DNA from 2 places in the Proteus sp. GOKU genome. Region 2 is predicted to be linked to the other one. Evidence: predicted binding sites of a transcription regulator. Region 2 holds the regulator's gene; the other holds the start of a gene.

Evidence for each region. The regulator ArgR, encoded in region 2, controls arginine synthesis, uptake and breakdown. The targets are predictions, from matches to a motif close to ANTGAATAAAAATACANT.
Region 1: argA (amino-acid N-acetyltransferase) is a predicted target of ArgR. The motif match lies at 3,006-3,023, and genes of this name have one in related genera.

Annotation. Positions count from the first base shown of each region.
Region 1 covers NZ_CP034105.1:3,328,551-3,341,182, forward strand. Annotated here, with positions in the region: gene mltA (murein transglycosylase A) at 1-766, opposite strand, end outside; tRNA gene EHE21_RS15300 (tRNA-Met) at 1,060-1,136, shown strand; tRNA gene EHE21_RS15305 (tRNA-Met) at 1,167-1,243, shown strand; tRNA gene EHE21_RS15310 (tRNA-Met) at 1,266-1,342, shown strand; gene amiC (N-acetylmuramoyl-L-alanine amidase AmiC) at 1,554-2,816, opposite strand; gene argA (amino-acid N-acetyltransferase) at 3,057-4,391, shown strand; gene recD (exodeoxyribonuclease V subunit alpha) at 4,463-6,373, opposite strand; gene recB (exodeoxyribonuclease V subunit beta) at 6,376-9,987, opposite strand; gene ptrA (pitrilysin) at 9,984-12,632, opposite strand, start outside.
Region 2 covers NZ_CP034105.1:266,178-278,809, forward strand. Annotated here, with positions in the region: gene tamB (autotransporter assembly complex protein TamB) at 1-2,454, shown strand, start outside; gene EHE21_RS01350 (gamma-glutamylcyclotransferase family protein) at 2,460-2,807, shown strand; gene ppa (inorganic diphosphatase) at 3,035-3,562, opposite strand; gene fbp (class 1 fructose-bisphosphatase) at 3,762-4,769, opposite strand; gene mpl (UDP-N-acetylmuramate:L-alanyl-gamma-D-glutamyl-meso-diaminopimelate ligase) at 4,934-6,313, shown strand; gene argR (transcriptional regulator ArgR) at 6,372-6,842, opposite strand; gene mdh (malate dehydrogenase) at 7,290-8,228, shown strand; gene EHE21_RS01380 (helix-turn-helix domain-containing protein) at 8,331-8,597, opposite strand; gene EHE21_RS01385 (DNA-binding protein) at 8,784-9,134, shown strand; gene EHE21_RS01390 (DNA-binding protein) at 9,217-9,633, shown strand; gene ispB (octaprenyl diphosphate synthase) at 9,683-10,654, opposite strand; gene rplU (50S ribosomal protein L21) at 10,918-11,226, shown strand; gene rpmA (50S ribosomal protein L27) at 11,246-11,503, shown strand; gene cgtA (Obg family GTPase CgtA) at 11,634-12,632, shown strand, end outside.

The DNA of each region.
Region 1 (12,632 bases), 1.1 Mb from region 2:
TGAAAAAAACAAATGATGGGTTTTCTTCTAATAACTTTCTTACTTCAGCATCATTGTGCTTATCAGCCCAATCTCTAATAGCGAGCATAGACATATCTTTTCTTTCTACTTCACCATTATCAATAAGCACTTTGCCAATACTACGGTAAGGGTGTCCATTTTTCCCTGCATAACCAAAGAAGGTTAAAGGTTTACCATCACCAAAATCAACATAGCCACTTCCCTGAACTTCCATCATAAAGTTATCCATAATGGAGTTACTGTAAGCCGCAATTAAAGATTGGCTTAATGCCCCATTATAAATAGCAGCACGAGAAGGTAATTTTGAACGACTATTTGTTGGCATTTTATAAAGAGGGTATTGAAACTCACCTTGTGGCGTTAAACGAGCTTCAAGAACCGGCGTGTAATATCCAGTAAATTGAACATTTCCGTACTTATCAACCCCTTCCATTTGAAATGCAGAAAGATTGAATTGACGTAATTGACGTGTATCTGCACCAGAGCGCAACCAGTTTTCAACTGCCTGATAAGTCTCTTTGTTGCTATTGTACAAACGAGATGATGTCTGGTTTATCTGACTTACTTGTTGTAAGTAATCAGGGCCATTAATGGGTGTACCTTGTGTGTTTGGCGAACTTACCTCAATGAGATCTTGCTTAAGCTTTCCATCTTTATACTGTTGCCCTTGCTCTGTTGGACGATGACATCCTGTCAAGGCAAGCGCTAACATACCTAAAATTAACGATTTTCGCCAAGTAACCATTTTTGACCCGCTTAATGACTAAATTTGAGTGTTGATTTTGACTTAGAAAGATACCAAAGCAAAATCAATAAAGATATGAATATACCGATTGCTAAGACTTTCTATTATCACCCAATCAATATGACTTTTAAACATCAAGTATATATTCTAAATAACTTGAAGTAGGACGAGTATAACTGCCTAAATTTGCATCTTGATGTGTTATTTCTGACCGTTTTTAAAAGAAAACTGTAAAAATTTCATAAAAAACTTGCAACTCGGCAGATCCTGAGTATAGTGCCCCTCTGTGGAGACGCGGGGTGGAGCAGCTTGGTAGCTCGTCGGGCTCATAACCCGAAGGTCGTCAGTTCAAATCTGGCCCCCGCAACCAATTCACAAAGCAGTAAGTTATAGTATCAGTCGCGGGATGGAGCAGCATGGTAGCTCGTCGGGCTCATAACCCGAAGGTCGTTGGTTCAAATCCAGCTCCCGCAACCAATTCTATAAACAACAATTCAGTCGCGGGATGGAGCAGCATGGTAGCTCGTCGGGCTCATAACCCGAAGGTCGTTGGTTCAAATCCAGCTCCCGCAACCAATTTCTCTTCAAAATTCCTTCTTATTTTTACTTTCTCTCTTAATTCACAAACCTAATCTTATCAATCATAGATTTCTATACTACATTTCTTTTATTTCAATAACGCATTGTATTGGATAGATTTATTGTGCTGAAAACACAATAAGAAGCTCCAATAGAAAGCGTATGATCTTGGCTTTCTACTGGAATATAAAAAAGATATAGGAAGAGGTTAGCTACGGTCTGCTAACGTTAATTCACCACCATTAGCAAAATAAGCTTTGATCCCTTTGAAAATAGACTCTGCGATCTGTTGCTGGAATTTAGCGGTTTTTAGTTTTTTCTCTTCTTCGATATTACTGATAAAAGCCGTTTCTACTAAGATAGAAGGGATCTCAGGGGCTTTTAATACCGCAAAACCCGCCTGATCGACTTTATTTTTATGCAGTTTATTAATACCGCCTAATAACTTAAGTACTTCACTACCGAATTTTAGGCTGTCATTAATAGTCGCAGTTTGTACGAGATCGAGCATTGCATGGTCTACATAGCGATCGCCACTTTTACTCACCCCACCAATTAAGTCAGACTCATTTTGTGTTTGAGCAAGATAGCGTGCAGTGTTACTGGTTGCGCCCGTTTTTGATAATGCAAAAACAGAAGAACCTCTTGCAGAGCGGTTTGTAAACGCATCAGCATGGATAGAGACAAATAAATCTGCCTGCATTTTTCTCGCTTTAGCAACACGTACTGTCAATGGAATAAAGACATCTTCATTGCGTGTCATATACGCCTTCATTTTGGCGTCTTTATCAATAAGCGTTCTTAAGCGACGAGCAATTTGTAAAACCACATCTTTTTCACGTGTTTTATATTTACCTATTGCGCCCGGATCTTCTCCACCATGGCCAGGATCGATCATGATAATAATCGGTCTATCTCGCCCTGCTCTGCCCGGTTTACGTGTATCGGTTTGTGCTGGTACAGCTTGTTGTAAATCACCGTCGTTATATTCACGTAATAGCGCTAAAAGAGGATCTTCTTCCGTGTCAGCGCCGTGGCTTGGGTAGAAATCTAACACCAAACGGTTTTTAAATTCAGCCACAGGTTTAAGCGTAAACATTTGTGGTTGTACAGGCGTTTTTACTTCAAATACCAGTCGAACTGTTTTAGGTGTATTTTGACCAACGCGAATAAGTTTTAAATAGGGATCGCTAGTCTGAACCTGATTAGCAACACCTTTTAGTGTGCTATTAAGTTGAATACCTTCTAAATCCACCACAATACGTTCAGGATTTGATAATGCAAACTGACGATATTTCAGTGGTGTACTGGATTCTATAGTCACGCGAGTATAAGTCGAGGCAGGCCAAACCCTCACAGCAACAATAGATGCTGTGGCAGCAAGACCAACAGGACTAACACTTAACAATAATAACGCGCCAATTCCTTTAACAAGACGACGACGAGTTTGATTGTGCTCAGAATGACTCATGAAAATATTCCAAAAAAACGATTAACGTCAATAAACTCTAAAAAGAGATAAAAAAAGTTAAGAACGAAAAACTTTACCCAATCCACACTTCACTGTCACTTAAAAACAGCACAATTACTCACTTTTACACGAATATTCTGCCTTCAGGGAAAACAATAAGATAGGATTTTACTTGCCATTCCTCTCCAAAAAGAATAAAAATACATTAAATACGAATAAAAATTCACTTGAGAGGGTTTTATGAAAGAGCGTAGCACCGAATTGGTCGATGGATTCCGCCACTCGGTTCCGTATATTAATGCACATAGAGGCAAAACGTTTGTCATTATGCTGGGTGGTGAAGCCATTGCTCACGAAAACTTCCCATCTATCATTAATGATATTGGGTTATTACATAGCCTAGGCATTCGTTTAGTGGTTGTTTATGGTGCTCGCCCACAAATAGATACAGCTCTTGAAGTGCAAAAGGTATCTCCGATTTATCATAAATATACGCGCATCACAGATAGCAAAACCTTGGAAATTGTTAAACAAGCTGCGGGTACGTTGCAACTCGATATTACGGCTCGCCTATCAATGAGTTTAAGCAATACGCCATTACAAGGTGCGCATATTAATGTTGTCAGTGGTAACTTTGTGATTGCTCAACCATTAGGGGTTGATGACGGTGTTGATTATTGTCATAGCGGAAAAATCCGTCGTATCGATGAAGAGGCTATTCACCGTCAATTAGACAGTAATGCCATTGTATTAATTGGCCCAGTTGCGGTATCTGTGACGGGTGAAAGCTTTAATCTCACTTCAGAAGAAGTAGCAACACAGCTTGCTATAAAGCTTAAAGCACAAAAAATAATTGGTTTTTGTTCATTCCAAGGTGTTGTCGATGAAGAAGGACACATTGTTTCTGAACTATTACCTAATCAAGCCGAAGATAAAATTCGAGAGCTACAAACAGAAGGTGATTACCATTCAGGTACAGTGAGATTCTTACGCGGTGCAGTTAAAGCCTGTCGTCGTGGTGTAGAGCGTAGCCACTTACTTAGTTATCAATCTGATGGTGCTCTTATTCAAGAGTTATTCTCTCGTGATGGTATTGGTACTCAAATCGTCATGGAGAGTGCAGAAAAAGTTCGTAGAGCGAATATTAATGATATTGGTGGCATACTCGAACTTATTCGCCCATTAGAACAACAAGGTATTTTAGTCAGACGTTCAAGAGAGCAATTGGAAATTGAAATTGACCAATTCACCATAATTGAACGCGATAATATGACTATTGCGTGTGCAGCACTCTACCCTTATCCATCAGAAAAAATTGGTGAAATGGCTTGTGTTGCAGTACACCCTGATTATCGCAGCTCTTGTCGTGGTGAAGTTTTGCTACAACGTATTTCAGCACATGCTAAGCAATTAGGGTTAGAAAAGCTGTTTGTTTTGACAACTCGCAGCATACACTGGTTTCAAGAAAAAGGATTTGAACCAGCTGAAATTGATAAGCTACCGATTGAAAAACAAGCACTTTATAATTACCAACGTCGTTCTAAAATTTTGATTTTAGATTTACATAAAGAGTAATTGCCAAATATAAAAAAGACAGGTATCCCTCTCAATGCCTGTCTTTTATTATTTTCATTATTAACTAACGACTAATAACGTAACTTATCAATTAATCCACTTCGACGTTGAATACGTGTTTGTATTGCCATTTTCACCATCAACTCTGAGGCATAAAGAGAAAGCTTCTGTTTAGCCCGTGTTAATGCGGTATACAATAATTCACGACTAACAACAGGTGAAAATTTATCGGGCAGTACTAACGCTGTATGGGTAAATTCCGAACCTTGTGATTTATGCACTGTCATTACATACGCAGTTTCATGTTGTGGTAATCGGCTAGGTTGGATCACTTTCAATTTTCCATCAGGTAGTTGGAAAAAAGCTTTCATTTCACCTTCATCATTATTGAGCATAATACCAATATCACCATTAAACAGACCTAACGTACTGTCATTTCGTTGGATCATAATGGGGCGTCCAATATAATCACTTTGATAACTATTTGTAGGACGGCGGATCAATCGCTGACGATGCAATAACATTTCAATTCTGTCATTTAGACCACTTACACCGAAAGGGCCTTCTCTTCGCGCGCACAATAGACGGTATTGGTTAAATGCATTAAGAATAATATCAGGTGATGCTTTTTGAGAAACTAAAGTGAGATACTCTCGATAGGCATTAACAGCATCTTGGATCATCAGTAAATAACTCTCTTTTGACTCTAAAGCAATAAAGCTCACATCTTGAGGCTCTAATGCGATTTCAAGCTGTTGTGGGCTAATCTCTGCTTTTTTCAACAACGCAATGGCTGTTTTGGTCTGTCCTTTATTAACCGCGAAAGCAAGTTGCCCTATCCCTGAATTCTCACCAAAGCGGTAGCTTTTTCGTAGCAGACACAGAGAATCACTGACGACAGAAACGGGTGTTTGAGAGACAGGAATAATGTCGGTAGATTTAGCCAGCTCACCTTTGGTCAAGTGATTAATTTGATCAAATCTCTTTTGACTAAAACCATTTTCAGAAAAACGGCAAATATCACCTAATACAGCGCCCGCCTCAACAGAAGCTAGTTGGTCTTTATCACCTAAGAAAATAACGTGGCATTTTGGTGGAAGTGCATCAATCAAACGCGCCATCATAGGTAAATCAACCATCGATGCTTCATCAACAACTAAAATATCAAGCTGTAATGGATTATCTTTATGGTAACGCACTTGCTGGCTTTCAGGCTGAGCGCCTAATAAACGATGAATAGTTTGTGCCTGTTTTGGCATCCACTTATTTTCTTCTTCGCTTAAATTAAGTTGTGCCAAAGCGTTACCTAAAGACTCCGTTAATCTCGCAGCGGCTTTACCTGTAGGAGCCGCTAATTGAATAATCGGCTTTTCATTCGATGTAAGCATCACAAAAGCCGCTAAAATTTTAGCAACTGTTGTCGTTTTCCCTGTTCCAGGCCCCCCAGAAATAATAGAGGTAGGGCTTGTAATAGCAACACTCGCAGCCACTTTTTGCCAATTTGTTTCTTGGCTTTCTTTCGTTGTTGGAAAAAGTTGGTCGAGTACTTTAATTAATTCATTCTCATCAATATCAACAATGGCATGCTCTTGCCTAAAAAAACGAGCAACTTTCTCTTCATAGCTCCACATTCTTTGTAGATAAAGAAGTTCATTATCTAAAATAATGGGTGAGGGAGAATCATCGCCACTTTGATTAACACAATGACAATGAGTCAATTCTTCTACTATTTTTTTAGCAGAAGGCTTACCCATTTTTTGCCAAATTTCTTGTGCAAACTCCTTTTGTCTACCATCAAACAGTTGATCTTTCTGAATAATACTCAATGGTAAACAAACATGACCCGCTCCAGTTTGAGCACTCAAATAAGCAAATATAAACAGTAAAATAGGGTTTTCATCTTCCACCAGCATTTGTGCAAATCGAAGATCTAAAGGCCGTAATAAGTTTTGTGTAATCGCTTGTTCTAATAGTTTGATCATTTTTATTTCTCACCGACTACATCAAGTTTGCTACTTTTACCTGTAAATAGTGAATCTAGAGCCAAAACAAAAGCCTCATCAGGTAAATAAGCATAAACTCCATTTCCGGGATGCGCTTTGTCTATACCTCGTAAGAAGAGGTAATAAATTCCGCCAAAGTGGCTTTGGTAATCATAATCAGGGATGCGCTGTTGTAAAAAACGATGTAACGCTAAGGTATAGAGTTGATATTGCAAGTCGTAGCGATGATCCATCATTGCATTCATCATCGCTTCTTGTGTGTAATCCTCACTCGATTCACCTAACCAATTCGATTTATAATCCACAACATAGTATTTACCTTCCCAAGAAAAGACTAAGTCAATAAAGCCTTTGAGCATCCCTTCTACTTGTTGAAATTGCAAAGCTGGACAACGTTTTGATAGTGGATCAAACTGGCTAATTAATTGAGTCAACTGGGTTGATGATACCTCTTTTTCAATAGGCAAATAGAATTGTAATTCATCAAGTTGTTGTGATTTTGGGATATCAGCAAGACACAATCCTTGAGTATTAAGAGGTGTATGAAATAGCGTTTCCATCCATGAAACTAAAAGAGGAGCCCACTTTTCATCAAAACCTTGAGCTGTCAATTGTCCTTGCATCCACAGTTCATCAATAGGTTGTGAAAAATCTAATACTTCCAGCAAACTGTGTAAGAACGTTCCTGCTACTGCCCCACGAGGGAAATGATGAATTGAATTTTCATCAACCTCCCCTTGTTGCTTCTCACCTTTAGCATCTGTATCAAGCCCCGGTGCGATAGATTGCACTAAAGCCTCAATATCACCTAAATCAAAATGAGAATTACGATTTGAATGCTGATAGGTTAACCCTGAATAACTCGTTATACGCCAGTTATCATGGATCTGGCGTTTAAATATAGCAGCCTCAAGTTTTGTTTCAGCCATTAATTGAGGCTGATAACGATGTGCAGATATATTATCAAGCGTTGTTACACTGATATTATCATCTAATAAAGCATGGATTGATTGATGCAATAATTCACTATCGCCTTCTTCACCTAGCTGTAATAAATATCCTAAAGCATTTTTATGCAGATCGGTAAGCCCTGACTTACGTTTAGTCCCCTTAACAAGAGGAGCAACACCAACATAACAGCAGAATTTAGATCGTGTTAATGCGACATAAAGTAAGCGTAAATCTTCAGCTAAGCGCTCTTCATCTGCTAAACGCAAACTTTCAGGTCGGCTAAAAATATCTAATTTTGCGTAAAATTTCTCTCTATCATGATAAAGCGCCCCTTTCTGCTCTTGATAATTACAAGCAAAAGGTAAGCAAACGATAGGATATTCAAGGCCTTTAGATTTATGGATAGTACAAATCCGCACAAGGTTTCGGTCGCTTTCCAAACGCATTTGTTGGCTTTCAGACTGCGCATCGGGATGAGAAATCTGTTGTGCTAACCAACGAATAAGGGCGTGTTCACTATCAAGCTGTAATGATGTTTCTTGTAATAGTTCACCGATATGCATGATATCTGTAAGCCGACGTTCACCATCAATGCTTGCGAGCAAGTTTTCCGCAATCTGATTATCCATCATGATTTTACGCAACATCGGTAAAACACCACGCTTTTGCCATAGTACATAATAATCAGCAAATTTCTCTACGTAGCTATTCCAGCGCGCTTCACTGCGGTTCAGATCATCAATTTGCTTCGCGCTAAAACCAAATAATCGGCTAGCTAAAGATGCCCTTAAGACTCGCTCTTTCTCCGGTGTTACAACTGCTTGTAATAACCAAAGTAGATCTTTAGCTTCATTGGTTTCAAATACACTTTCACGATTGGATAAAAACACCGATTGTATCGAAAGTAAATTCAGTGCATCACGAATAAGTACGGCTTCTCTACGGCTACGCACTAACACCATAATATCAGCAGATGTAACCGATTTTTTTGTATCTTGTTCAATCAGCCAAGCTTGTTGCCGATCCCCAGCTGATAACCAATCACGAATTTGTGCAGCACATTGTGCCGCCATGATTTGTTCATAATTTCCCGTAGAAACGCTTTCACCTTCAGCAAGCCAAAAATTAAAAGGAGAAATCGGTTTATCATGGTAAATAAAAGCCATGTCTTGGTTTTTTTCAGCTGAACTTACTTCAATAAAAGGGATATGCTCAAATAAAAATGGAGCATTCGAACGCATAAAAAGTTTGTTAACTGCATTCACCATACCCGGTGCAGAGCGCCAGTTAGTGTTTAATGTGTAGTGATGAGATGTCTGCTTTCTAGCTTGAATATAAGTAAAAATATCCGCACCACGGAAAGCATAAATTGCCTGTTTAGGATCACCGATAAACAACAAACCGCTGTTTTCATACTCACCATAAATCGCATCAAAAATACGATACTGTTGAGGATCTGTATCTTGGAATTCATCAATCATTGCTACTGGATAGCGTTCACGAATGGCTTGTGCTAAAGCTTCACCACCTTCACGTTTCAATGCTCTATCTAAACGTGTTAATAAATCATCGAATCCCATTTCGCCACGACGCATTTTTTCATTTTCAATACCTTGGCGTATTTCAGGGATCGCGTTGACCAAAATAACATCACGCAAAGTCAAACTCTGCTTTGTTAATCGTTCAATTTCAACGAACAGAATATGCTCTGGCGCTGGACCTTTAGTCGCCTTCTCATTCAATGTTTCTTGAGAAAAACGAACTAAACAATCAGGTAATTGATAGCTTTTAGTTTCTAGTGTTGACGCCCACAAAGTGATTTCTTCAATCCATTTAGGTAAGAAACGACTGCTGTAACTACGTTTATCGACACCTGAAGCCGTTATCCATGCTTCAACTTCATGATGATGTTCATTCCAACGAGTTTTAACATTATTAATTGCTTCGATAACCGCTTGATGACGCTCTTTTACTGATTCGTTTTCGCTATCTAATGCCACACCTTCTATTTCAGGCATTTCACCTTGTAAATAAGGCTGTATTTCATAAAGCAGTTGTTCTGGGCCAGACCAAATCTGGCTTACTGCATTAGCAACATCATAAGAAAGTGGATAACAATGGCGACGCCAGAAGTCAGCACATACCCGTTTTTTGAGCTCATATTCATCTTGGATCAAGACTTGTTCAAACAAGACTCCTGATTCAAAGGCATTGTTCGCCAACATACGCTGACAAAAGCCATGAATAGTGTAAATAGCTGCTTCATCCATTTGGCGTTCAGCTTCTAACAACCACTGTGCCGCTAGCTCTTTATTAGGTATCTGTTTGAGTAACTCGTGGTAAGTATTATCACTACTTTCAACATCGTGACGGATACAGGCAAGTCTTAGTTCATGAATATTTTTACGAATACGTGCTCGTAATTCATCTGTCGCCGCATCCGTAAATGTTACAACTAAAATCTCTTCAACACTGAGAGGGCGGTAAAATGCAGATTCTCCGCCTAATCCAAGAAGCAGCCGTAAATACAACAACCCTATTGTATAAGTTTTCCCTGTTCCCGCAGACGCCTCAATGAGGCGTCTTTGGTACAGAGGAAGCGTATACGGGTTTAATGGCTGTGCCTGTATCACTTCACTCACTCTTTAATTTCCTCAACAGGTAAGGTTTTTTGTAATTCACTTACTGTGGTGTAACGCTTCCATTGTTTATTTTCTGCGTAATCAGCATCTTTGCCATCTTTACCAATAACTTGAGAAACAAAAATAAATCCGTTAGGTTTTATAATTGCTTTTTCATAAAATTCAATAGCTTGTTTTAACGTAACCTTATTAAGCTCTGCTAAGAATTTTTCACGGCCATCATATTTTAAGTTATTACGATGGAAGTCATTTCGATAAAGAGAAACTTCTTCATAGAACGTTTGAGGTGGCTGTTTAACTTCGGTAATAATCGCTTGTTTATACTGATTAAAATCAGCTTCGTTCATTTTTTTCAAACGTTCGTAAGCTTGCTGATAAAATGCGTTATAGCGCTCATTTAAGTAGACAGGTGGTTTTGCATTACTTTGTAGTAAAAAGCCGATACCTGATTGCTCACCCATAGTGCCTTGATAAGCAAATACGGCGTAACCTAGTTGCTCTTCTGTTCTTAATTGATCATAGAACCAAGGTTTGATAACTGAGGCTAGCACTGAAGAAATTGCCTGACCTTCAAGTCGGCTATAACCTGTCGGGATATAAAGCTCACCTAATGCATTATCTGTACTCTTCGATTTATTTTGGAATTCAACTGCATTTAATTTATTGAATACTAATGTTTCACCGATCCAATATTCTGTGCCTTGATTACCTAATAATTCGTGTGCAGATTTAGCAATATCACGGCTTTGCTCTGGTGTTAAATTACCAATAATCAGTGCTTGAAGTGCCGAATTTTTAATGACTTCACGGCGATTATCAATAATATCTTGTAGTGTAATTGACTCTAATGCTTTGATTTTATCAGCTTCTTCATAATACGGGATCGTATTTAATCGGCGAGCTGGCAGCATAGCGGCTTCAAATGCTTTTAAGTTATGAGTCACTTCAAGCTGTTCACGATACCAAGATTTAGCCTGATCTAGTTCTTCTTGAGTTGATTCAAAACTCATATAGCTTTTCAGTGTCGCATTAACTAATTCTGGTAAATGTTGTGTATACCCATTCATTGAAAAATCAATGCCTTGCCCTGATGAGGATGAGATATTCATTCCCGCAACAGAAGCTTGGTAAGATAATTCACTTAATGCTAAACCAGCAAGATAATCAGTTAAGGTTTGCGTCACTTGCTGCTTAACAGTAATGTCTGATTTCTTATTCACTAAACTTAATGTCACACTGGCTTTAGGCTCATCAGAAAAATAGTGTGATGGCATATAAAATAAGCGAGCGCTTTTATCTTGCCACAACAATTGTGGTTTGATGATTTTGCTGTCCGCATCAATTAGTGAAAGATTATCAGGAATGTAAGGGTTAAGTGCTGGCAGTGATAATGAAATATCGTCTGATAATGCTTGCCATGTTTTTAATTGCTTATCTGTGATTTTATCAACCTGATAAGGCGCATTAACAAAATAGGCTTGTTTGTTAGAAGGTTCATTAGGACTAATTACCCAAATACGAGCCTTCTCTGGTGTAAGAGAATCAAGACGAGAAAGGATCGCTGAAGGTTCATAATTATCAGCAATATAGTCTGCATCTAGGATATTTTTGATTGGATAACGCAGCATCATATCCGAAATACCTTCTATGTAATTCATATCTCTTACAATAGAGCCATAACGGAATGAGAGATCTAATACATTCGCAATTTCATTAAAGTAGCGCTGACTGATACCTTCTGTTTGAATTAAACGAATATATGCAAAGATAGCAGAAATCACTTTGTCTTTTTGCGCTAAACCTTTATCTGTCAACGCGACATAAATCGTAAATGAGCCTTGGTTACGATCAATATAAGGCTCTGAAGAGGCACTAATACTTTCAGCCAAGCCTTGATCTTGTAGCCATGTTGCCAATGTGCCCGCGCTACGATTACCGATTAAATAACCAATATATTCATCAGATTTACTACGAAAATCGGCAACATTATTATCAATACCAAATTCAATCTGTAAGGTTTTTTGCGGCAAAGCAGGTACAAGATGGATCATTAACCCTTTTTCTTTATCCGTCATAGCAGGTACTGTTGTGACAGGCACGTCAGCCTTTTTATTCGGGATACGAGCAAAAGTCTCTGCGGCTAATTTAGATAATTCATCAAGTGATTTATTACTATAAATAACACCATTCATTAAATTGCCAGAATAGTGTGTCTGATAGAATTTAATCAATTCATCTTGAAGCTTACTATTTGGTTTATCACTTAATGTTTCTAGATTCCCCCCCATAAAGCGAGAACTTGGATGTGCTGGGTTTAAAGTTTCTGCTCTGACTTGCCAAAAACGCATACCATCGCGTGCGCGCGCCATTGTTAATTCAGCATTAACAGCATTACGTTCACGATCTGCGTTTTTAGGATCAAGTAAAGGTTCAGCTAAAGCATCAGCAAGGCGATCTACCGCTTCATTAATGGCACTATTTTCTACTTCTAAATAGAACGCAGTGCGGTAAGTCGTTGTACTCGCATTATGAGAGCCGCCATTCTTTTGTAAGAATTCAGACATACTGCCTGATTGAGGATATTTCACCGATCCCATTAGCACCATATGCTCTAAATAGTGCGCAAGACCTTGCTGACTATCTGG
Region 2 (12,632 bases):
AGCTGGAATGCATTGCTCACGATTTCAGGAATTAATACGGCAAAACAGTACCCTGATATGCCAGCAAAATTAGATGGGCGCATTGCAACAACAGGTAGTCTATATGGCGGAAGTTGGCAATTACGTGTTCCTGAAATCACCTTAGATGGCAATATCAAAAATAATCTTATCAAGGCGAGAGGTAATGCTTACGGTAATGATTCAGGGCAATGGAATATTCCTCAGTTAAAACTGATCCTAGGTAAAAATAACCTCGATATTGAAGGGCATTTAGGTGATAAATGGGCATTAGATGCCAATATTAATGCTCCGGGATTAAATGGTTTAGTACCTGGATTAGCGGGTGTTATTAAAGGTAAAGTTAATATTCGTGGCGATATTAATACACCTAAGATTATTGCTGATATCAACGCTCGTGGTATTAAATGGCAAGATCAAGTCAGTGTTGAATCCATCACTATTAAAGGTGATGTTCAAGCGGATAAAGAAATTGGTGGCAAACTTGCGATTACTGCTCGTCAGTTAAAACAAGCCGATTTAGTTATTCGCAATTTAACGTTGGATGCTGCTGGTACAGAAAAACAGCATAAACTGATGCTAAAAATGGATGGTGAACCTGTTTCTGGTGGACTGACATTAGCTGGCTCATTCGATAAAGAGAAACAGCAATGGAAAGGAACGCTAAATAATACGGCATTTGATACCCCAGTGGGAGAATGGCGTTTAAATAAAGCTATGGCGTTGAATTTGTTGGCAGAGAAGCAAGAAGTCACCATTGGCTCTCACTGTTGGGTAAACCCAAATGCACAAGTTTGTGTTCCTAAAGCGATAACTGTGGGTGAAAGCGGATCTGCGGCAATTACATTGACGCGTTTTGATCTAGCGATGATCAAACCTTTCCTACCACCAGAGACTTCTGTTAAAGGTGTATTTACTGGCGATGCCACAGCAACGTGGAGTTCAAAAGGCGGATTACCGAAAGCATCGGTAACTCTAAAAGGGCAAGGTGTCGCAGTAAAACAGAATATTGAAGGCACTATTTTACCGATTGATTTTGATGCTATTACCTTAAATGCAGGCGTTAACAATGGTAAAGCAACATTACAATGGCTGATTAGTATTGCGGGAAATGGTGATATTAAAGGTAATGTGCATGTTGCTGATCTTGAGAAGAAACGCCAGCTATCAGGTACGGTGGATATTGATAATCTGACATTAGATTTAATCAAACCATTCTTAGGTAAAGGTGAAATAGCTGAAGGTCGTGTTGGTGCGCAATTACGTTTAGGCGGAAATGCTCAATCGCCACTGCTATTTGGTCAATTTGGTATTAATCAATTAAAAGTGGTTGGGCATTGGATCCCGTTTGATATTACGAAAGGGAATGTTGATGTTCAATTCAATGGTGCGACGTCTGATTTAAGCGGTCGAATCGAAACCCCAGAAGGTTACTTAAATCTTACTGGTAACGCTGATTGGCGTAAATTAGACGCATGGCACGCAGTAATAGCCGCAAATGGCAATAAGTTACGTGTTGCATTGCCTCCGATGGTACGTATTGATGTTAATCCTGATTTAGTGTTTGAGGCTCGTCCTCATTTACTGAAACTAGATGGGCGCATTGATATTCCTTGGGCACGCATCGTTGTTCAAGACTTACCAGAGTCAGCGGTATCCGCTTCTTCTGATGAAGTGATGCTGGATAAAAACTTACAGCCAATTGCACCAAAAGAGACATCGATTCCAATTCAAAGTAATTTAGCTATTAATATTGGCGATGATGTGACACTGGACGCATTTGGGCTTAAAGCTAGATTGACGGGAGCGCTTAAAGTCAATCAGAATAAACAAGGACTGGGTTTAAACGGTCAGATAGATATTCCAAAAGGCGAATTCAAAGCTTATGGGCAAGACCTGCAAGTTCGTAAAGGGCAAATATTGTTCTCAGGGCCAGTTGATCAACCTTACTTAAATATTGAAGCTATTCGTAATCCTGAAAATACGGCAAATAATGTGATTGCTGGTGTTAGGGTGACAGGGCTTGCAGATAAACCGAAAGTTGAAATTTTCTCTGAACCCGCTTTTACACAGCAAGAAGCGTTATCCTACTTGCTAAGAGGTGAAGGGTTAGATAAAAGTGGTGATGCGGATTCATCACAAATGACGGCAATGCTGATAGGATTAGGCGTTGGTCAAAGTGGTCAGCTTGTAGGGCGCATTGGTGAAACCTTTGGTGTTTCTGATTTAGCGCTTGATACACAAGGTGTGGGGGATAACTCACAAGTTGTGGTCAGCGGTAAGATCACAAACGATCTACAAGTGAAGTATGGAGTGGGTATATTTGATTCGCTAGCGACGTTAACCTTACGTTATCGCTTGATGCCCAGGTTGTATTTACAAGCAGTGTCTGGTATGAATCAGGCAATAGATCTGCTTTATCAATTTGAGTTTTAAATTATATGCGAATTATTGTTTATGGTAGTTTACGGCAAAACCAAGGTAACCATCACTGGATGACCTATGCGCAACTTTTAGGTGAGCATAAACTAGTGGGGTATAAACTCTATGATTTAGGGTTTTACCCTGCGGTTATTGAAGGTGAAGGGGAGATAGAGTGCGAAGTCTATCGGATAACGCCTTCTATCTTGACAGAGCTTGATGAATTGAAAAAGAACGATCAGGATTACAAGCGCCAACTGATTTCAACGCCTTATGGCAGTGCTTGGATCTACCTTTATCAAAAGCCTGTTGATGGTTTACGTGAAATAAAATGCGGTGACTGGCTAAAACGTCACGAAGAAGAGTAATCAGTAGCATCCTACTTTTGCTCCATGTTATATAAAAATGGCTCGATAGAAATATTGGGCCGTTTTTATTGCTATTAGAATAACCTTGATAAGTGGCATCTTGCTTGTCATGTGTTTGAGGAGAAGAGCCGTACCATCATAAAAAAAGCCCTTCAATAAAATGAAGAGCTTATTTATCAGTAAATTATTAAATAATAACTTACTTAGCTATTCTGAGAGCGTCAGAATTATTTTTTAGCGCGTTCGAAAGAAGACAGAATTTCAGCTTTAGCTGATTCTACGCCTTCCCAACCGTCAACTTTAACCCATTTGCCAGCTTCTAAATCTTTGTAGTGTTCAAAGAAATGTTTGATCTGTGCTTTTAACAGTTCAGGCAGATCGTTCACATCTTTAATGTGATCGTATTCTTTGCTCAGTTTAGTGTGTGGAACTGCAACCAGTTTCGCATCTTCACCTGATTCGTCAGTCATTTTCAATACGCCAACAGGACGGCAACGAATAACTGAACCTGGTTGTAATGGATATGGAGTTGGAACCAGAACGTCTACTGGGTCACCATCTAAAGATAACGTGTTGTTGATGTAACCGTAGTTGCATGGGTAGAACATTGCTGTTGACATAAAACGGTCAACGAACAGTGCGCCACTTTCTTTATCAACTTCGTATTTGATAGGATCAGCATTTGCTGGGATTTCAATAACAACATAGATATCTTCTGGTAGTTCTTTACCAGCAGGAACATGATTCAGGCTCATAAAAAATTTCCTATAAAAAAATTAATTTTACGTGGCCTGTAGTATAGCGAAAAGTTTTTAACAATACCCGTTTTTTGCCGAACATGTTGCGTTCTGACGTAAAAATAAGCAGCAAATAAAAGAAAGTACTATTTTCAAAGATGAAAAAACCGGACGAATAAGAAGTCCGGTTTATCTATGTTAGTGCTAAACGAATGGATTATTCTTCGTCTGGATATTGCGCCATAAAGCTTTCAGCTTGTTCAACCATCGATTTAGTCCCTACGAAGAAAGGCATACGTTGGTGAAGTTCTTTTGGTTCGATATCGAGAATACGCTCTTTACCGTTACTTGCTTTACCGCCAGCTTGTTCGGCTAAGAACGCCATTGGATTGCATTCATAGAGTAAACGTAATTTACCAGTAGGGTGACTTGCAGTACTTGGATAAATATAAATCCCCCCTTTCAGTAAGTTACGGTGGAAATCAGCAACTAAAGAACCAATATAACGTGTGGTATAAGGGCGATTTGTTGCTGCGTCTTGTTCTTGGCAATACTTAATGTATTTTTTTACACCTAATGGGAATTTGATGTAGTTACCTTCGTTGATTGAGTACATATTTCCTGTTGGTGGGAAATGTACGCTTTCATGAGATAAACAGAATACGCCTAAAGATGGATCGTAAGTAAAGGCATGAACACCACAACCTGTTGTGTAAACTAACATAGTTGATGAACCATAAACGACATAGCCTGCTGCGACTTGACGATGACCCGGTTGTAAGAAGTCATCTAAAGTGACAGATTGACCAATTGGCGTAATACGGTGGTAAATAGAGAAAATTGTTCCGACGGAAACGTTTACATCAATATTCGACGAACCGTCTAAAGGGTCCATTAGTACAACATACTTAGCATTTTCAGCACGATCACCTTCAAAGATAACAATATCATCTTCTTCTTCTGATCCGATACCCGCAACTTCACCACGCGCTTTTAATGCAGCTTTTAGTTTCTCATTCGCGTAAAGATCCAGTTTCATCTGGGCTTCACCTTGAACATTAGAAACACCGTTAGTACCCAGAATATCGACTAACCCTGCTTTATTAATATCACGGTGGATAATTTTAGCCCCAAGCTTAATTGCTGAAAGTAATGCAGTAAGTTCACCAGTTGCATGGGGAAAATCTTGTTGTTTCTCGACGATAAATTCGCCTAATGTTTTCATGACGCAGGTCCTGAATGTGAGTGGGTAAAGTAAAAAAGGAGGAAAATCTCCTTGGTGGTGGCAAGTTTAGCCAAAGAATCGAATGATTCAAAGGTTAATCCGTTCCTTATCTGCTTTTTGATCGTTAGAATAGTGACCAACTTCATGCTATTGGACAGAAATTCATGCACATTCATATTCTTGGTATTTGTGGCACCTTTATGGGAAGTCTTGCCATTCTCGCTAGAGCAAAGGGACATAAAGTCACAGGCTCGGACGCTAATGTCTATCCACCCATGAGTACTTTATTAGAAAATCAGGGAATTGAACTGATTGAGGGATATGACCCAAAACAATTAGAACCTGCCCCTGACATGGTGATTATTGGTAATGCGATGACACGAGGAAATCCTTGTGTTGAAGCAGTACTTGAAAAAGGTTTGCCTTATACCTCAGGCCCTCAGTGGCTACATGATTATATTTTACCTGAACGTTGGGTGTTAGCTGTTGCTGGAACTCATGGTAAAACAACAACAGCGGGTATGCTGGCTTGGGTTTTAGAAGACTGTGGTTATAAACCGGGATTTTTAATTGGCGGTGTACCGGGTAATTTCCAAGTATCCGCACAGTTAGGCGAAAGCCCTTTCTTTGTGATTGAAGCAGATGAATATGACAGTGCTTTCTTTGATAAGCGCTCGAAATTTGTTCATTATTCTCCACGCACATTGATTTTAAATAATCTTGAATTTGATCACGCTGATATTTTTGATGATTTAGCGGCAATTCAAAAACAATTCCATCATTTAGTTCGTATCGTCCCAGGCACCGGAAAAATCATCATGCCTGATAACGATATGAATTTAAAACAGACCATTGGAATGGGATGTTGGAGTGAACAAGAATTCACAGGTGAAACTGGAGATTGGCAAGCCAAAAAACTCAGTAATGACAGTAGCCATTTTGAGGTATTCCACAAAGGTGAGCGAGTCGGAGAGGTGTGTTGGGGACTTTCTGGTGAACACAACATGCAAAATGGCCTAATGGCGATTGTTGCAGCGCACCACGTTGGTGTTTTACCAGCGGATGCTTGTGAAGCATTAGATAAGTTTATTAATGCGCGTCGTCGCTTAGAGTTACGTGGTGAGGTTAATCAAGTCAGTGTTTATGATGACTTTGCACATCATCCCACAGCGATTTTAGCAACGCTTGAAGCGTTACGCAGTAAAGTCGGTGGAACGGCTCGTATTATTGCTGTGCTAGAGCCTCGTTCAAATACCATGAAAATGGGAATTAGTAAGGATGATATCGCGCCTGCATTGGGTCGTGCTGATGAAGTCTTTTTATTCCAGCCACCTAATATTCAATGGTTAGTGAGTGATATTGCAGAGCATTGTGTACAACCTGCTCGTTGGAGTACAGATCTCGATACATTAGTCGATATGATTGCGAAAGAAGCTCAAGCGGGCGATCATATTTTGATTATGAGTAATGGCGGTTTTGGTGGTATTCATGAAAAACTACTCGCAAAATTAGCGCAACCTAAAGATCCTGATAGCCAATATTAAAAATAAATAAGCCACTGAAAACTCAGTGGCTTATTTTTTGAAGCTGTAGAAAGGCTAATTATAATTCTTGATCAAAAAGATTCAGAATAGCGTCTCGTAATTCTTCTGTAGAAAATCCCGGAGCCGGTGTTGAAAAAATAGTGTCATCACCCGCAATACTACCAAGGATACCTTCTGCTTTGCCTAATGAGTCTAATAAACGTGCAATAAGTTGTGCCGCACCCGGACTTGTTCTTATCACCACAACAGAATGGTTATGATCGATATCGAGTACCAGATTTTTTAATGGGCTGCTTGCTGTTGGTACGCCAAGCTCAGTAGGAAGGCAATAGACCATTTCCATTTTGGCGTTACGGGTTCTTACCGCACCAAATTTTGTTAGCATACGAGAGATTTTGGACTGATTAATATTATCAAATCCAGCCTCTTGTAATGCAGTCACAATCTCGCCTTGTGAACTGAATTTTTCTTCTTTCAGCAGGGCTTTAAACGCTTTAACCAAGTCTTCTTGCTTAGAAGGAACGCGCATAGTTCACCTTTAGTGAGTTATCAATAACCCGTGTATTATGCAGAGAAGTGAATTTTTATGCAACATAAGACGAAGAAAGGCGAGTGATAGCCTCCTCAAAATTGTAAAGTAGAATGTACTGCAAAAAAAATTTATTTACAGCGTGCAAATGTGATAATTTAAAGAAAGTAAAATATTTGTTAAATAAATGATAAGCTTAAATGATTATCATAAGGATGATGGTGTACTTAACACTTTGCCATATTTATTGAAATTATTTATCAAAAGGGTGTCCACTATCTCATTAACAGATAAGCAATTTGTTTAGAATAACCAAAGTATTATTTTTCACTGAAAATGCCTTATTATGCAATATTGCTGTTAAATAATTGTTTTTTAAAAGGTGAATTGCGTAATAGTGAGTATCTCGAAGGCGTTCCACTATCTCGTAAACTAAGGAGTATCAGAATGAAAGTAGCAGTTCTCGGTGCAGCAGGTGGTATTGGTCAGGCACTGGCACTTCTTCTTAAAAATCAGCTTCCAGCTGGTAGTGAACTCTCTTTATATGATATCGCTCCCGTCACACCGGGTGTCGCCGCTGACTTAAGCCATATCCCGACTCAAGTTACTGTAAAAGGTTTTGCGGGTGAAGATCCTTCTCCTGCGCTAAAAGGCGCTGATGTTGTTCTGATTTCTGCGGGTGTTGCTCGTAAACCAGGCATGGATCGTTCAGATCTTTTCAATGTTAACGCAGGTATCGTGCGTAACTTAATTGAAAAGGTTGCACAAAATTGCCCGAAAGCACTTATCGGTATCATTACTAACCCAGTGAATACAACTGTTGCTATTGCAGCAGAAGTGCTTAAGAAAGCAGGCGTTTACGATAAAAAACGTCTTTTCGGTATCACCACTCTCGATATTATTCGCGCGAATACCTTTGTTGCAGAACTAAAAGGTAAAGATCCACAAAAAACCAATGTTCCGGTGATTGGTGGACATTCTGGTGTGACTATTCTTCCTCTATTATCTCAAGTTGATGGCGTTTCATTTACTGATGACGAAGTTGCAGCATTGACTAAACGTATTCAAAACGCAGGTACTGAGGTTGTTGAAGCAAAAGCAGGTGGTGGATCAGCGACATTATCTATGGGTCAAGCAGCCGCTCGTTTTGGTCTTTCATTAATTCGCGCTCTAAATGGCGAGAAAAATGTTATTGAATGCACTTATACTGAAGGCGACGGAGAATATGCCCGTTTCTTTGCACAACCTATTCTTTTAGGTAAAAACGGTGTAGAGGAATATTTATCTATCGGTAAATTAAGTGATTTTGAAAAGCAATCTCTTAATGGCATGTTAGATGTATTGAAAAAAGATATAATTCTTGGTGAAGAATTTATTAATAAATAAAGAAATACTTTTTTTGCTATAAAAATAATGCAAATTTAAATAAAAACCGCTGATACTATATCAGCGGTTTTTTTTATTAATTATAATGTCTGTAATTATTAGTTAATTATTAGTTTTGGTACGAATCTTTCGTTCAAGTAATTCTCCTGTTTCAGGATGAAAATAACGGCTAGGCCAAATTTCACTAGGAGCTACACCAAGATAATCAGCAATGATTTTCTCTCCTTTAGGCCAAGGGCGAGACAGCGCATTAGCGAGTGTTGAAGAGCTTAACCCTGCTTGGCGAGAGATGGCAGCAAGTGTTGTTCCTCGTTTTCTAAGTGCGGCAATAATATCGGCAGGATGCCAATCAGATTTCCTTGAAATCATTTTTAATCCTTTTTCTATAAAATTGATTGCTGTGTTAGTGGTATAAATAACAGTTTATTAGAAATGTCCTAAAGCATTTAAACTGATTATTTAGAAAATAAAATAACATTATTTTTCTAAAAAGATTTCTGATTTTTTTCTTAATAATTTCTTTTTTGAAGTTGATAACAATTTTAGAGAAACGTAATGAAAAAAGAGTGGTATACGGCAAAGGAATTGACGGGTATAGGTGGATTACCTAAATCACCACAAGGTGTAAATTCAAAAGCGAGACGCGAGTCTTGGCAAAAACAGAATGTAAAAAATAAGCAAGGTAATGGTGTTGAATATCATTATTCTTGTTTACCAGAAAAAACTTTAATTGCTCTAGAACTTTATGAGCCATTAGCACATTACAAATTAAATAAAAAAGAGGAGCCACTCGTTATCTGGGTGAAAGCATTCCAACAACTAAATGATGGTGAACAAAAAACATTAACAGAGCTGATATTGCGGGATGGTATTAGAAGTTTTTTAGAAAAAATCGTCAATGATTAAGCGATTTTAAAGAATCTATTATTGCGTTATCCGCAACAGATATCTATCTGACTAACCTCTTAGTTGAATGTGAGATGAGATCATGAAAAAAGAATGGTATACAGCGAAAGAATTAGTGGGGCTTGCGGGGTTACCTAACTCACCGCAGGGAGTTAACTTGATGGCGCGTCGTGAAGGATGGGAAAACCGTCGTAAACGTGGCGTGCAGGGAAAAGCTGTCGAGTATTCCATAAAAAGTCTACCTGATGAGGTGATTGGTGTGCTCGCTGCACATGAACCTCCGGCTGAGTATTTATCAAAACGTCAGGATGCCTTTTTAATTTGGGTTGAAGCTTATTATCAACTGACCAAATCAGAACGAGAAAAGATTGTGAAATTCGTGCTTCGCGAAGGGCTGGCAAAGCTCATTAGCTATATTGATGCGGATAATCAAGATGCTATTGAACGAGAAAACGAAGAAGTGCTCAATAAATTAAAAAGCCCACCAGAATCGACGTAGTCGCTCTGGCGGGCTTCTTTACATAACTAAGAGGATTTATACATCAAAGTTATGATTGACGTTGTACAGCGACGTGAGCAAGCCCAATAAGCGCATCTTTATACGGTGAGTCAGGTATAATTGATAAAGCTTCAATCGCTTTGTCTGCTTCTTCTTCTGCTTTTTGGCGGGTATATTCCAAAGAGCCACACTGTTTCATAGTATTTAAAACAGTATCCAATAAATGGCGACCATTACCTTGTTCAATGGCTTGGCGAATTAATTGGGATTCTTCTTCATTGCCATTATGCATAGCATGAAGTAATGGCAACGTTGGTTTACCTTCATCAAGATCATCACCAGTGTTTTTACCCAACTGGTTGTTATCTGCATCATAATCAAGCAAATCGTCAATGAGCTGGAAAGCAGTCCCAAGATAACGACCATAATCTTGGAATGCTTTTTCTTGCTCAGGCGTCGCACCAGAAAGAATGGCTGACGCATGAGAAGCCGCTTCAAACAGACGAGCTGTTTTGCTGTAGATAACTTGCATATAGTCATCTTCAGAAATGTCAGGATCGTTACAATTCATTAATTGTAAAACTTCACCTTCAGCGATCACATTGGTGGCGCTAGACATTAATTTTAATACACGCATCGAATCAAGATCCGTCATCATCTGAAAGGATCGTGTATAAATAAAGTCGCCAACAAGTACACTGGCAGCATTTCCAAAGACAGCATTTGCCGTTTGTTTTCCTCTGCGCATATCAGATTCATCAACAACATCATCATGTAACAACGTTGCAGTATGAATAAATTCGATAAGCGCTGCGACCGAGATATGTTTGTCACCTTGATAGTCCAATGCTCGTCCAGTGAGCACTGCGATCATTGGTCGGATCCTTTTACCACCACCACTAATGATGTAGTAACCAAGTTGGTTTATCAAAGAAACATCTGAATTAAGCTGGTAAAGGATTGCCTCATTTACCGCAGTCATATCAGCGGATGTTAGTTTTATAATAGATTCTAAATTCATGTTTTTTCGACTTTGGCTCGCCAATGAGCGCGTTATTATTAATAAAAAATGATCATGCCATAGATTTTACTCTCTTATAATTTAGATTGTACTTTAAAAATGGCTGAAATAAATATCGTGTAAAAAACTCTTTTTTTTAACGCTAGTTTGCGATCTGTACTTGTCATCGGCACTAAATTTGCGTAGAATTCGCGCCCTATGTGAATATTTTAATTGTGCACTCAAATTATACATATTGGGAGTGTGCGGAAAGCGGAGTTTATATGTACGCGGTTTTCCAAAGTGGTGGTAAACAACACCGAGTCAGCGAAGGTCAAACTATTCGTTTAGAGAAGCTGGAAGTAGCTACTGGCGAAACAATCGAGTTTGATACTGTAATGATGGTCGCTAATGGCGATGACATTCAAATTGGCGCTCCAATCCTTGCGGGCGTTAAAGTTAAAGCGGAAGTGGTTGCTCACGGTCGCGGCGATAAAGTTAAGATTGTTAAGTTCCGTCGTCGTAAACACAGCCGTAAACAACAGGGCCACCGTCAGTGGTTTACTGATGTTAAAATCACTGGTATCGCTTAAGGTTTAGGAGAGTAGTTCAATGGCACATAAAAAGGCTGGCGGCTCGACTCGTAACGGTCGTGATTCCGAAGCAAAACGTCTGGGTGTTAAACGTTTCGGTGGTGAAGCTGTATTAGCAGGTAGCATCATCGTTCGTCAACGTGGTACTAAGTTCCATGCAGGTACTAACGTTGGTTGTGGTCGTGACCACACCCTGTTTGCATTAGCTGACGGAAAAATTAAGTTCGAAGTTAAAGGTCCAAACAACCGTAAATTTATCAGCATCGAAGCTGAATAATTACTGGTCCTTTAAGCACCGAGTCAAAAGCCCTGCAAATATGTTGCGGGGCTTTTTATATTTAAAAAAGGCCATCTCTGGGTAATTTCGGCCATCCAGCACGTTAATGGCTACTATACGGAGTAAAATCATGAAATTTGTTGATGAGGCCAAGATCCTAATCGTCGCGGGCGATGGTGGTAACGGCTGTGTAAGCTTTCGTCGCGAAAAATATATCCCTAACGGGGGACCAGACGGTGGTGATGGTGGTGATGGTGGTGATGTCTACATGATTGCAGACGAAAACCTAAACACCTTAATTGATTACCGTTTTACAAAATCTTATCGCGCAGAACGTGGTGAAAATGGTCACAGCCGTGATTGCACCGGTAAGCGTGGTCAAGATATTACTATCAGTGTTCCTGTCGGGACGCGTGTCCGTGATTTAGCAACAAATGAAGTCATTGCTGACTTAACTGCTCACGGCCAAAAGCAAATGGTTGCTAAAGGCGGCTTCCACGGTTTAGGTAATACTCGCTTTAAATCATCGGTTAACCGTGCTCCACGTCAACGTACAATGGGAACGCCGGGTGAATCTCGCGAAGTCCTATTAGAGCTAATGTTATTAGCTGATGTGGGTATGCTTGGTATGCCAAATGCGGGTAAATCCACATTTATTCGTGCAGTATCAGCAGCAAAACCTAAAGTTGCTGATTATCCATTTACAACGTTAGTACCAAGCTTAGGTGTGGTACGCATGGATAATCACCAAAGCTTTGTGGTTGCAGATATTCCCGGATTAATCGAAGGCGCTGCTGATGGTGCAGGTCTTGGGATCCAATTCTTAAAACACTTAGAACGCTGTCGTGTGTTATTACACTTGATCGATATTGATCCTATTGATGGATCGGATCCTGTGGAAAATGCAAAAATTATTATCTCTGAACTAGAGAAATACAGCGAAAAATTAGCACAAAAACCACGTTGGTTAGTGTTCAATAAAGTTGATCTTCTCGATGCTGAAGAAGCAAAAGAGAAGGCAAAAGCCATTGTTGAAGCGCTGGGTTGGGATGAAAACTATTACATGATAGCGGCCATCAACCAAGAAGGTGTGAAAAAACTTTGCTGGAATATCATGGAATTCCTGAAT